2 regions of the Nocardia sp. BMG51109 genome follow, and region 2 is predicted to be linked to the other one. Evidence: riboswitches for the same ligand, from Rfam matches in the RefSeq annotation. Region 2 holds a riboswitch; the other holds the start of a gene.
The links. Region 2 has a riboswitch for cyclic di-AMP ahead of D892_RS0107845 (transglycosylase family protein). Riboswitches for the same ligand answer to the same signal wherever they lie in the genome.
Positions count from the first base shown of each region.

Region 1: it holds a riboswitch for cyclic di-AMP, as region 2 does, so the genes downstream of both, D892_RS0112220 (C40 family peptidase) here and D892_RS0107845 (transglycosylase family protein) in region 2, are expected to answer to the same signal.

Region 1 is NZ_JAFQ01000004.1:2,377,713-2,384,465, forward strand. It holds gene D892_RS41000 (serine/threonine-protein kinase) at 1-392, shown strand, start outside; gene D892_RS0112210 (ATP-binding protein) at 487-1,674, opposite strand; gene D892_RS0112215 (hypothetical protein) at 1,788-2,066, shown strand; cyclic di-AMP (ydaO/yuaA leader) riboswitch at 2,337-2,500, shown strand; gene D892_RS0112220 (C40 family peptidase) at 2,518-3,192, shown strand; gene D892_RS0112225 (RNA-binding S4 domain-containing protein) at 3,228-3,626, shown strand; gene D892_RS49585 (hypothetical protein) at 3,702-3,866, shown strand; gene D892_RS0112235 (SDR family NAD(P)-dependent oxidoreductase) at 4,033-6,750, opposite strand.
Region 2 is NZ_JAFQ01000004.1:1,465,683-1,472,435, forward strand. It holds gene D892_RS0107825 (MFS transporter) at 1-464, shown strand, start outside; gene D892_RS0107830 (DUF2771 domain-containing protein) at 492-1,028, shown strand; gene D892_RS0107835 (cold-shock protein) at 1,088-1,501, opposite strand; gene D892_RS40695 (hypothetical protein) at 1,684-1,917, shown strand; cyclic di-AMP (ydaO/yuaA leader) riboswitch at 2,190-2,376, shown strand; gene D892_RS0107845 (transglycosylase family protein) at 2,385-3,059, shown strand; gene D892_RS0107850 (hypothetical protein) at 3,128-3,316, opposite strand; gene D892_RS0107855 (helicase-associated domain-containing protein) at 3,418-5,808, shown strand; gene D892_RS0107860 (hypothetical protein) at 5,821-6,336, opposite strand; gene D892_RS0107865 (hypothetical protein) at 6,504-6,753, shown strand, end outside.

The sequences.
Region 1 (6,753 bases), 910 kb from region 2:
CGCCGCCCGGAAAGCCGCCGCCCGGAGCGGCACCGGTCGTCAACAAGCACTGCTACTGGACCGCCCGGATTCCGGTCGGAAACGATGCCCACGTCGATTTACCCAGCGGTGCAAGCGATCGCAACGAACCGCTGTGTCTGCTCTCCGACGGAGATCGCGGTCCCGCGGTGCGCGAGCTGCAAAGCGCACTGAAGACATGTCACGGCATCCCGATCGAGATGGACGGGGCGTACGGCCCCGAGGTGCGAAACGCCGTGCGCACCCGGCAGGCCGAGACCGGCGCCCATCTCGACGGCGTCTACGGCCCGCAGACGCGGACACGGTCCCTGCAATGGCCGCTGAAGCGCAACTCGGACAACGGATTCGACCACTGCGTCCCGGCGCCACCCTGACGTCTCCGGTGAACGGCGGGCTGCCGGCCGGATCCGCTCGACTCGCGCAGATCCCGACCGAGCGGGTGCGGTCGTGGCCCGGGCGGCGCGGCCGTCAGCTCGCGACGCTGCGCAGATACCGGCCGAAATGCGGCACCGTGAACCCGATCGTCCCGCGCTCGGCCGAATAGATGAGGCCCTTCTTGATCAGCCCGTCCCGCGCCGGGGACAGCGATGCGGGCTTGCGGCCCAGCTCGGTGGCGACCGCCGACGTCGCCACCGGGCCGTCGTCGCCGGACAGATCGGCCATGGCGCGCATATATTCCCGCTCGGCCGGAGTGGCGCGCTCGTACCGGGAACCGAAGAAGCCGACCGCCAACTCCTCCTCGGCGGCCGGCGCGCCCAGCTCGACGTCCTCGGCGGTGATCGGGCTCTGCGCCGCCACGTCCCAGGTGGCCTTGCCGTACGCCTGCACGAAGTACGGATAACCGTCCGCCTTGTGGTACAGCACGTCCAGCGCGGCCTCGCTGAACTTCACCTGCTCCCGTTCGGCCGGTGCGATCAGGGCAAGATCGGCCGCCTCGCGATCCAGCCGGTCGATCCTGTGATAGCCGAACAGCCGCTCGGAGTAGCTCTTCGAGGCCGAGAGCACCGCCGGCAGGTGCGGCAGCCCCGCGCCCACCACGATCAGCGGCGCCGCCTCCTGGCTCAGTTCGTGGCAGGCGCCGCAGATCGCGGAGACGTCGTCCGGGCCGAGGTCCTGCATCTCGTCGATGAAGATCGCGATGCCGACGCCGATATCGCTCGCCAGCTGCGCCGCCTCCATCAGCAGTTCGACGAGATCGATCTCGATATCGCCGGAATCCGCCCGGCCGGTGACGGCCGGGACGTCGATGCCCGGCTGCCAGCGGTCGCGCATGCCCTTGTCGGCGGTGGCGCGCAGCGCGAAAGCCTTGAGTATGCCCAGAAAGTCGTCGACCATCTCCGGATTGCGATGGGCCACGGCGATCTGCCGCACCGCCATGTGCAGGGCCGAGGCCAGCGGCCGGCGCAGCTCCTGATCGGGCCGGGCCTCCAATTTGCCGGTGCCCCAACCGCGGGAGCGGGCCGCCGAGCGAAGCTGGTTGAGCAGTACGGTCTTTCCGACGCCGCGCAACCCGGTGAGCATGACGCTGCGTTCCGGCCGGCCGGCGGAGACGCGTTCCAGCACGATGTCGAAAGTGTCCAGCTGCCTGGCGCGTCCGGCCAATTCGGGCGGCCGCTGACCGGCTCCTGGTGCATACGGATTCCGCACGGGGTCCATGCCCGTACACCGTAGCGCGTCGCCGGAAGATTCTGGGTGCGTCTACCGATTGCCCTAGAAACGGCTATGGTTCGAAGGTCCACGAACCGGAGGCACCGGCGCAGGGAGGGATCATGTCGGAGGAGTTCGTCTCGGCGGAAGCCACTCCCGACGTTGCCCAGGTGGTCGAATCCTGGAACGTGCCGGAGGGTGCGCCGGTCGCCACGCAGATCCGCGCCAAGATCCTGGAAGCGATCGAGAAGGGTTACGACGATCCCCAGCTGGTCGCCGATCTCGCGGTCGGTCCCGTGGTGGTGGCATTGGGCCGGCTCGAGGTCGAGCTGGCCGACGCCCGTCGCCGGATCGCCGAACTGGAGCAGGCATCGGACGCGCGTGGCGGCGCGGCGAACTGAACCGATGTCCTGAACCGATGTCCGGGTCGTATAACGGATTCCGGCCGGATAACGCCGCGTCCTCTCGGTCCGATAACACCGGTGACGGAGTCGGTTACGGCCCGTTATCAGTGCCCCGAACAGGCCCTGAGCACACCCGGATCCGAGGCGTCCGCAGTCTCCGCGGACGCGCCGGACGACAAGTGCTCCGTTGGAGTGGACAACACGGCCGGGGCGTCGTAATCTCTTCGTGACCCGGTGGAAGCAGTCGACTCGCCAGCGAGGCGGCCCACCGAGTCACCGCCTAATCGGAGGTCGGGTGGGCAGCCCGATCACCGAGCCGGGGAACCACGTTTGTGGGGTGAATCCCCTTCGGCCGCACGGCCGGCGGGGTAGGGCCGATCTTCCCGACCCGAACCCGTCAGCTAACCCGGTCGGCGGTTGGGCAGGAAGAAACAGGAGACTCAGCTCGGTGGGTAAACACAGCTTGCAACGGGAATCTCGGGTTCCGAATTCCGTGAAGGGTGCGCTGGTTTTCGGCGCCGTGGCCGCTTCGACCGGTGCGATGCCGGCGATCTCGGCACAGGCAGCGACCATCAACGTTCCCGGTTTCGGCAACTTCGACGTGCCGGTTGGCCCGGAATACGACCAGCAGGTCGCGCAGGCCAACCAGGCGCTGGCCGATCACGCCGACGAAATCAAGGGTGTCCAGCAGGCAATGGCCGCACCGGCGCCGCAGGCCATGCTGCCGGGTCAGCCCGCACCGGCGCCGAACGCGATGGCGCCCGGCCTGCTCGAGCAGACCAACGGCATGGCCGCCCTCGACGCCGCCCGCACCAAGATCGGTGCCCAGTACGTCTGGGGTGGTAACGGCCCGAACGGCTTCGACTGCTCCGGCCTGGTCAAGTGGGCGTACAAGCAGGCCGGTATCGAACTGCCGCGCACCAGCTTCGAGCAGTCCCACGTCGGCCAGCCGGTCGCCTTCCAGGATCTGAAGCCCGGCGATCTGGTCATCCAGAACGGCGGCGGTCACGTGGCCATGTACGCCGGTGACGGTCAGATCCTGCACGCGCCGCAGGCCGGCGATCCGGTCGAGTACTCGAACCTGAATCCCGACTCGATAGTCACCGCACGCCGGGTCAACTGACCCCCGTTCGGTCCGGCGCGTAGTCTGCCGACTGTATGCGCGAGGAAACGGATCGGTCGCAGGCCGGTACCGCCCGGGTCGACTCCTGGGTATGGGCCGTGCGGCTGTTCAAGACACGATCCGCGGCGGCTACGGCCTGCCGCGGCGGGCACGTCCGCGTCAACGGCGTCGCGGCCAAGCCCGCCCAGCAGATCAAGCCGGGCGACGAGGTACGGGTGCGGGTCCACGGAATCGAACGCATCGTCGTCGTGCAGCGGATCATCGTGAAGCGCGTGGGTGCGGCCATCGCCGCCCAGTGCCTGATCGACAAGTCTCCGCCGCCGCCCCCGCCCGAGGTCCGCGCGTCCGTACCGCGCCGTGATCGCGGCTCCGGCCGACCCACCAAACGCGAACGCCGCGAAACGGATCGACTACTCGGCCGCCCCTCCTCCTGAACCACTGCCCTGGTTCCCCTCCGGCGCGCCGTGCCGCGATCGCCACGCCCGGATGCACACCCCGACCGTTCCAGCGTGCGCAGCAGATACCACAGCTCGGCGGCCGCCGCGACCGTGCCGAGCGCCGCCCGTGGCGCGGCGGAGGCGTCGATGACCAGGGGCAACGCGACGATGCAGGCGGTGCTGGCGACCGCCACCTGGGCCGTCAGCTCCAGCACCGATCTGCCGCGCAGGCCCTGAGAATCGATGATCGGTAGGACCAGGGCCGCCGAGCAGGATCAGGGCGAGGGCGGCGAAGGACAACCGCGGCTACTTCTTCGACTCGGGCATGCCGGCCATCATGCGCCGGGTTCGCGGGCGGTCGGGACCGACACGCCACGGGCACCGGTGGCGGGTGGAGTCGCGTTCAGAGTGCTTCGTCGCGGGGCGGGGTGGGGCGGATTCCGCGGGTCAGGGCCGCACCCAGGGCCGCGGCGGTCGAATGGCCGTGCAGCGGTACGGGTTTGACGCCGAGGGGTTTCGGGGCGGGCTGCGGAGGTCCGGCGCCTTCCGGAAGCAGGCCGCGCAGGCGGGCGGCGATCGGACCGGCGTCGTCGGTAGGGGCGTAGTCGACGGCAAGTACCGACGGCGACCGGTGGCCCAGGGCCACCGACAGCACCGCGGTGCCCCGCGCCACATCGAACGGGACCATTCCGGCCCGGCGCAGCCTGGCGTCGCCCGCGGAGACCACCGGTCCGGAAATCCATACGCCCCAGCCGATGCTGCGGATGCGGTCGTCGATCCGGCTGCGCGCCAGGGTGTCCAGGGCGGCGTGCACGGCGGCGTCGGCGGCCTGCCCCGGCGCTCCGAGCGCACCGGTCGACGAGGAGGACAGCAGCACGAAATCGACCGGATCGGGTGCGGTGAGGTCGAGCAGATGACCGGCCGCGCCGACCCGGGGCTCGTACAGATCGGCGAGCACACCCGTTGTCACCGAGCCGAATTCGGCATCTCGCCGGACACCCGCCGCGTGCACCACCCCGCGCACGGTCGACCCGCAGGCGCGAATGTCGAACAGCGCGTTGGCCAGATCGGCGCGATCGGTGACATCGCAGCGGACCACGACGATGCGGTCGTCCAGGCCGTCGAGCAGCCGGGGCAGCGGGCGCGGCGCGCGGGTGAGCACGACGACGTCGCGCGCACCGGCCTCGAGCAGCCAGCGGACCGCCACCGCGCCGAGGGTGCCGAGCCCGCCGGTCACCACGTAGGTGCCCTCGGCGCGGATGCCGATCGGCGCGGATCCGGCGGCGACGGACCGGAACCGGCGGCCGCGGACGGTGTGGTCCGAAATCCTAATCTCTTGGGAGACAGTCGGATTCAGCACCTGATCGGCCACGGGCGCCGGGTCGTCGTCCGATGCCCAGATCAATCGGGTCGGGAGGGCCGACTCCAATTGCAGTGTCCGGACCAGGCCGGCGATCGCGTTCTGAGTGAGCGAGTCGCGATCGGTCAGAACCACCGTCAGGGTGGTCGCCGGGCCGTCCTGGACTCGCTGCAGTAGGTCGAGGGCTCCCGCGATACCCGTCGTGACCGGGACCGGGCGGTCCGGTGTCGGCCATACCAGGACGATGGCCGTCGGGGCGGTGTGGCCGGTCGTCAGCGACGAGACGATCGGTCCGGCGTCGGCCGGATCGCAGGTCACGCGCAGCGCCGACAGCCGCCGGTCCAGCTCCCGCTCGAGCGCCACCGCGAGCGTGGACTCGCCCACCACGAGCGCTCGCTCCAGCGGCGGGCGGTGCGGCGCGGCGTGGTGGTCCGGGAACGGTTCCGGCACCCAGTGCTCTTCGGTCACGATCGACGCCGCCCATCCGGCCGCGGTGGCGACGGTGGGTCCGTAAACGGCTGTGCCCCGGGTGTTTTCGGCCATGTCGCCGGTCGGGTCGGTCACGTCGCCGTCCACGGCGCGGCCGGTGCCGTCGGTGGCATCCGGAATGCCGGGTCTCCTCGGTGCACCGCTGCGCCGCGACGATGCCGGACCGGCGGCGGTCAGCCACTCGTAACCCGTGGCGGCACCGGTTGTCGCTGCCGGGGACGGGTCCGCGACGGCCGTCGGCCGATGCTCGCCCGCCTCGTTGCCGAAGGGCGGACCCGCCTCCGTAACCGGTGGTGCCGTCCTGCCTTCGGCGTGCAGCCGGGCGACCGCCTCGAGAAAGGTCTCGGCCTCGTCGTCCCGATCGGCCACCGTATATGTCGACTCGCGAAACTCGTCGTAGCCGCGCACCGCCGCGGCCAGCACCGGGCTGGGCGCGACCTCCACCACCGTCGAGAGACCGTCGGCCGCGGCGGTTTCCAGTGCCGCGGCCAGTTCCACGGTGCCGCAGACGTTCTCGGTCCAGTACTCGGCGGTCAGTGCGGCCGTCTCCAGCACCTGGGCACGCCGGACGGTCGAATAGATCGGCAGCCGCGGCCGGCCGACGGCGAGTCCGTCGAGTCGGGTGACGAAGTCGGGCACCAGGTCTCGCGCCGAAGGGCGATGCAGCGTCGGATCGACGGCGAGAGTGCGGGCGGGCAGCCCGCGCCGGTGGGCCCGCCGCAGCAGCGTCTCGACGTAGCGCGGTTCGCCGGACACCACGACCGAGCGCGGCCCGTCGACCGACGCGATCGCGACGGCGGCGCGCATCGGCTCCACCATGCGCCGCAATTCGTCGGGGTCACCCTCCAGCACCGCGGCCGCGCCGGGACCGTCCTGCGGCACCCGGCCGCGGGCCACCGCGACCCGAGCGCCGTCGGCCAGCGGGAGCGCCCCGCTCACCACGGCGCCCGCGACCTCGCCGACGCCGTACCCGGCGACCGCGTCGAGGCGAATCCGCCATTCCCGCAACAGTTCCGCCAGCGCGAACTGGTAGCTGAACAGTGCCGGTTGGATCGCGTCGGCCGCCGCGAGGCTGTTCGCGAACCCGTGCCGGGGCGTCCACACCCGCGGGCCGCCGGCCCGCACCACGGCCTCCGCCGCGGCGTCGACCGCCCGGGCGAACGCCGGATACCGCGCCGCCAGCGCCCGGCCCATTCCGGCGTATTCGCCGCCCTGGCCGGAGAACAGGAACAACACCCCGCCCCGCTCCCGAGTGCTCGGCCGACCGTTCATCGC
Region 2 (6,753 bases):
ATGCCACGGGCGCCCGGATGAAACTGGGCCGCCCGGCGCTGAGCGTGGTGATCTGTACGGCGGCGTGCACGGTGGTCGCGCTGGTCGCGACGGTCACGGACAACCTGCTCGGCGCGGCGATCGCGGCGCTGGTCGGCTCGTGTGCGAGCGCGCTGGCGAAGGTCTCGCTGGATGCCTCGATCCAGGACGACCTGCCGCCGGAGTCGATCGCGTCCGGTTTCGGTCGTTCGGAAACGGTGCTGCAACTGTCCTGGGTCGTCGGCGGCGCCGGCGGCGTCCTGCTCCCGACGGAGTACTGGAAGGGATTCGCCGTGGTCACCGCCGTGCTGGCGGTCGGACTGATCCAGACCTTCGTGAGCTACCGTGGTCATTCGCTGCTGCCCGGGCTCGGCGGCAATCGCCCGCAGCATGCGAAACAGGAGGTGCCGGACGGTGCCGCACCGCATCCGGCCGCCCCGAACTGACCCGACGACCGACAGGACCCGCAGGCCATGACCAAGCCCGGCACCCGCACGATCCTCGCGCTGGCGGCGACCGCCGTGCTCGTGGTGGTGGTCGCCGTCGCCGCCGTGGTGGCCGTGGCGGTCCGCAACGCCACCGAACCCGATCCGGAGATCACCGCCTACGCGCACGGCACATCGGTCACGGTGCCGCCGTACCGGTATTGCACGGTGACGCAGTCGGATACGGACGGCCAGCTGGGCCTGGACTGCCGCGAGGGTGCCACCACGGTCACGCTCGACACCCCGGCCGGCTATCCGCTGCAGCTGTCGCTACCCCGGCAGATCGCCGACGCGCCGTGGGTGATGGTGCTGGAGTACAGCCGCCCCGACGGCACCGTCGTGCAGCGCCTGACCTCCTACCGCGAGTACCCGGACAAGACCCGTGCCGTCACGGTGCCCTCGCACCCGGAACCCGATCTCCGGCTGAGCGGCGTGGAGGTGCAGCTGGTGGTCCCGGTGCGCGATGCGACCGGCGCCGAATCGTTCGCCCCGTACCAAGCCTGGTCGATCAGCACGGCTCGGTGATCGCTCCGCACGGCTCGGTGATCGCTCCGCACGGCTCGGTAATCGCCGCCCTGCACGGCTCAGTGATCGAGTTCGCGGGCTACGCCCCGCACCACCTCGGCGATGCGCTGGGCCGTCTTGCGGTCGGGGTACCTGCCCTTGCGCAGGTCCGGCTGCACCTTCGCCTCCAGCAGGGTGATCATGTCCTCGATCATCCCGTGCAGGTCGTCAGGGGCCTTGCGCGGATGCGCGGCCGGTTCCTTGCGGGCCTGCGAGCCCCGCACCGACGGCGGCGGTTCCAATAGCTTCAGGCTCAGGGCCTGCGGGCCGCGGCGACCCGCCGCCATCCCGAACTCGACTCGTTGCCCGGGCTTCAGCACCTCGACACCCTTGGGCAACGCGGACGACCGAACATAGACGTCCTCACCCTCATCCTGGGAAAGGAAGCCGAAGCCCTTTTCGACGTCGTACCACTTCACCTTGCCGGTCGGCACTGCGCTCACCCGTTCGTCATCGATGCCCGGTCCGCCCGGGCACAGCCGTTGCCCCGGAAGCGAATTCCGGAACCTAACTCGTATGCGAAAAGAACGCGCCCTACACAGCTATGCAGGACGCGAATGCTATCGAGTCTACCCCGGTGCCGATGTCCGGAGCACACCAGTTTTACGGTGCGGTAATGCCCGATTCTCCCTCGCACCGCCCGCAGCGCCGGTCCGGCGATCCGCTGATGTTCGTGGCCCTGGGCCTGTTCGCGGTCGGCGTTCTGGCGGTGATCGCGATCTTCCTGACGCCGATCCTCACCGATGGCAAGCCCGGACTGTGGCTGTATCTGGTGGCGATGACCGGTACGCCGCTGGGACTTCTGCTCGCGGTGATCTTCGCGCTCTGGTCCGGCCGTCGCGCACGGTAGCCACCCAGTATTTGCCCAGCTCGCACTCCGACTATGCGTGTGATCTTCATCACATAACGGTGCGGTCACAGGACGGTCACAACCGGTACCGAGCTCGGACACGCCGCATCCACCTGCACAGACGCCTACCGGAAGACCTTGCGCCGGACCGTGACCCGGCCGCACACGCCGGTTACCAAATGGTGATTTTTCGCGGCGATCGTCGTACGGTCTAACGCAGCCGGGAGCAGTCCCGGAACCACCGGCCCGCCGCACCGAGCCTCGCCCCGCGGGTACGGACCCCGACGGAACCAGGGGCGAGGGCGGGGAACCCACGTTCCCTACGCAGGGAAGCGGGAACGATCGGCAACGTTCGCTCCCTTGGGGTGAAGTCCCGGCGCACCGCGAGGCGCACCGGGGCCGGACGGCCTCTCAGTCCGAACCCGACAGCTCACCTCGCAGGCGCGTACGAGAGGAAGACGACCGATATGAGTGGACGCCATCGCAAGCCGACCAACACCGGCCGTACCGTCGCCAAGGTCGCCGTCACCGGCGCGATCGTGAGCGGCGCAGGCATCGCCCTCGCGGGCAACGCCTCCGCGGCCCCCGACGGCGAGTGGGATCAGCTCGCGCAGTGCGAATCCGGTGGTAACTGGGGAATCAACACCGGTAACGGATACCAGGGTGGTCTGCAGTTCTCGCAGGGCACCTGGGCCGCCCACGGCGGTACCGAATACGCCCCGTCCGCCAATCAGGCCTCCCGCGACCAGCAGATCGCGGTGGCCGAGAAGGTGCTCGCCAGCCAGGGCTGGGGCGCGTGGCCCTCCTGCTCGAACCGCCTCGGCCTGAGCGGAGCCGCCGAGGAGCGCACCGTACCGGCCACGCCCGCGCAGGCGACGCCGCACTGGAGCCCGACCGTGCAGAGCGAGACGGCCCCGCAGGCCGTCGCCCCGCAGGCTCCGGAGGCGCAGACCCCGGCCGCCGACGGGTCCCAGGAAGTCTTCCAGGCCGTCGACAAGGCCTTCGCCATCGCGCAGGCGCAGGGCATCCAGGTGCCCCAGCCGGCCCTCGACGCGCTCAACGCAGCGAAGTCCAACAACGTCAAGCTCGACCCGACCGTGGTCGACTTCTTCGAGGCGAACAAGGGCATGCTGCCCCAGTAACCCGCACCACGACGAGGCCCCCGCACCGATTCGGTGCGGGGGCCTCGTCGTATTCGAGCCGTATCCGATCAGCGATTGATCACCGTGCGCGGGTGCACGTACGGCACCTCTTCGGCCGGTACCGGAAACTCGGTGTCCTCACCGTAGGGCGAGAGCCCACCGGAACGGGTCGACGAGAGCTCGGTGACCGCGTGGTCGCCGTTGCCCAGCTCGGGCCAGCCGTTGTCGACGTAGGGTTTCTTCGATTTGTTCACCACGGCCTCATTCTGGCATGAAACCGCGTGGTCTGTGACGGCCCGGCGGTAAGTGGACCAAGGCGGCCCAGCGGGTCGCCGCGCCCGGCCGTACGCTGGACGGGATGACCACGACCGACCGCGCGCCCCGGGCCGGGGACGACCAGCCCGCGGAGCATAATTCGGCCGAGGCCGCGTCGCTGGCCGAGTGGCTGGCCGAACGCACCGACGACGAGCTCGTGGCCCTGCTCGAGCTGCGCCCCGACCTGGCGGTACCGCTGCCGTCGTCGATGTCGGTACTGGCCGCACGGGCCGAGCAGCGCGCCTCGGTACTACGTGCCGCCGACGAGCTCGACACCCTGGACTTCGCCGTCATCGAGACCCTGGCGGTGCACGGAGCGAGCCGGCGCACCACCCCGCTCCCCCGCGCGCGCCTGCTCGAACTCCTGGGCGACCGGGTGCCCGCGGCGAGTATCGAGGCCGCGGTGGGCCGCCTCACCGCCCGCGCCCTCGTCTGGGGCACCGACGAGCTGTGCCTGGTGGCCGCGGCCAAGGAGGCGCTGCCGTGGCCGCTCGGCAGTACCACCGAGATACCGGACGCCCTCACCGAGGCGGAAATCGTTGCGGCGCTGGCCGACATCGGCCCTGCCGAACGGGCGCTGCTGGACAAGCTGGCGAGCACCGGCCCGCGCGGGCGCACCCGCGACGCCGCACCGGGCACCCCGGCGGACCGTCCGATACCGCGACTGCTGGCGGCGCGCCTGCTGGATTGGATCGACGAGGAAACCGTCGAACTCCCGCCGGCGGTCGGCCAGGTACTGCGCCGGGAACCGGTGACGGATCCGCACGCGCTGCGGCCGCCGCAGCCCGATCCGGACAGGCACGCCGCCGCCGACACCAACGCGGCCGCCGCGACCGAGGCAGGCGAGCTGCTGCGGCATTGCGCCGACATTCTCGAGGTCCTGGGCCGGACGCCCGCGCCGGCCCTGCGCTCGGGCGGCCTCGGCGTCCGCGAGCTGCGCCGGATCAGCAAGCAGACCGGTATCGACGAGTCCCGGATGGGCCTGCTGGTCGAGGTGCTGGCGGCGGCGCAGCTGCTGGACAAGGGAATTCCGGAGCCGGAACCGCAGGCCGATACCGTCGAGGACTTCTGGGCTCCCACGACGCCGGCCGACGGCTGGCTGGACAGCCCGCCCGCCCGGCGCTGGGTGACACTCGCCCAGGCATGGCTGGAGCTGGACCGTTTCCCATGGATGATCGGCCGCCGCGACGCCAACGACAAGCCGCTGGCCGCGCTGTCGATGGAACTGCGCACCGTGCACGCGGTCCGCGATCGGCGGACCATCCTCGCGCTGCTGGCCGAGCAGTCGGCCGGGTCGGGTCTGTCGGCCGCCGACGTCGCCCGCGTGCTGGCGTGGCGGCAGCCACGGTGGCGCAGGCATTTTCGCACCGAGGCGGTCGAACAGACCCTGGCCGAGGCGAATGCGCTAGGGCTGGTCGGGCGCGGCGCGATCACCTCGGCGGGGCGTGCGCTCCTGCACAGCGACACGGCTGTGCCGGACGGCGGCACTCGCGGGCGCGCGGCCGGAGCCGACGCGACGGCCGGCAATGCCGAGGCCGAGATGGAATCCGCGCTGCCGGAACCCGTCGACCACGTGCTGGTGCAGGCGGATCTGACGATCGTCGCGCCCGGTCCGCTGGTCCCCGACCTGCAGAGCCGCATCGCCCTGGTGGCCGACGTCGAATCCGCGGGCGCCGCAACGGTGTACCGGATCGGCGAGACCTCGGTGCGGCGCGCGCTGGACGCCGGAATGACCACGGCCGAGCTGCATCAGCTGTTCGCCGCGCACTCCCGGACACCCGTACCGCAGTCGCTGACCTATCTGATCGACGATGTCGCGCGGCGGCACGGACGCCTGCGGGCCGGCATGGCCCGGTCGTTCGTCCGCAGCGAGGATCCGGCGCTGCTGGCGGAGGTGCTGGCCACCCCCGTCGCCGAGAAACTCGCATTGCGAGCGGTGGCGCCGACCGTGGCCATCTCGCAGGCAGCCCTCGGCGAGGTGCTGGAGCAGCTGCGCGCCGCGGGATTCGCACCGGCGGGCGAGGATTCGTCCGGGGCGATCGTCGATCTGCGCCCGCGCGGCGCCCGCATTCCGGCGCGGACGAATGCCCGGCAGGCCTGGCGGCCGAACCCGCCCAGCACCGACCAGCTGCGCCAGCTGGTCTCCGAGCTGCGGGCCGGCGAGAAGGCCGCGCAGGCGCGCAGCGGCCGGTCGGTGCGCTCGGACGGCTCGCGCACCAGCACGGCGGCCACGATGGCGCTGCTACAGCTGGCGGTGCGGGTGCGGCGGCCGGTGCACATCGGCTACGTGGACGCCCAGGGCGTCGCCAGCCAGCGCGTCGTGGAGCCGCTGAAGGTCGCGAGCGGACAGCTCGACGCGCTGGACCCGGTGACCGGCGCGGTCCGGCATTTCGTGCTGCACCGCATCGCGTCGGTGGCGCTGATCGATCAGTGACCTTCGGCTCGATCAGTGACCTTCGGTCTCGGGGTTCGCCAGGCAGAAGGTCGTCTCGGGCCGGGACAGCAGCAGGAACGTCCCGTTCGGCGCGCAGAGCGACTGGTCGCTGCGGCCATCGATCCGAGCGACGACGCGGACCGTGGCCTCCGGCGAGGTGCAGTCGGCGTAGGCGAATCCGGTCTGCCGGTCCTGGCGGTAACAGTTACCCTGCTTGAGGTTCGGGGCCAGGCACAGGAACGCCGTCGTGCCGCCCCGGAAGGTCTCCTCGTAGGAGGAGTATTCGGGCCCGCAGTTCCGCGCGGTATCCGAGGCCGACACGATCGTGTACACCGCGCGATCGGCCGCACAGTCGATCGGTTCGGTCTTCGAAGCCGTGATCGACCCCTCGGCGACGTCGATGCAGTCGCCGACCTGGGCTCGCGCGGTGTCGGACCGGCTGGCGTCCCCCACCATCGAGCAGCCCGCGGCCGCCGGGAGCAGCACCGCCAGCAACGCCGGGACCAGTCGAGCACGCGCGCGTCCCATATACCGAAAACCTTTCTCACCCAACCGTTCACAGCGGGAGCGATCGCGGGTGAGAATACCCGACCGCACCGCGGCGACGGCCCGGCTCGGGAAGACGACCTGCGGCGGAGCATCCGACACGACCATGTCGTCTGTGTGTGTCGCATTCGTGTCGAGATGGTCCGGCGGTGGCTACGCTCAGCACCATGACGCTCGACGAGGTCGCCGATCGGCTGTACGGGATGGACCCCACGCAGTTCGTCGCGGCGCGGGACGACGAGGTCAAGGCCGCCCGAGCGGCCGGCGACAAGCAGCTCGCGACCGAGATCGGGCGGCTGCGCCGGCCCACCGTCGCGGCCTGGGCGGTGAATCTGCTGGCCCGGGATGCGGCCGAGGAGATCGCGGCCCTGCTGGAACTGGGCACCGCGCTGCGCGACG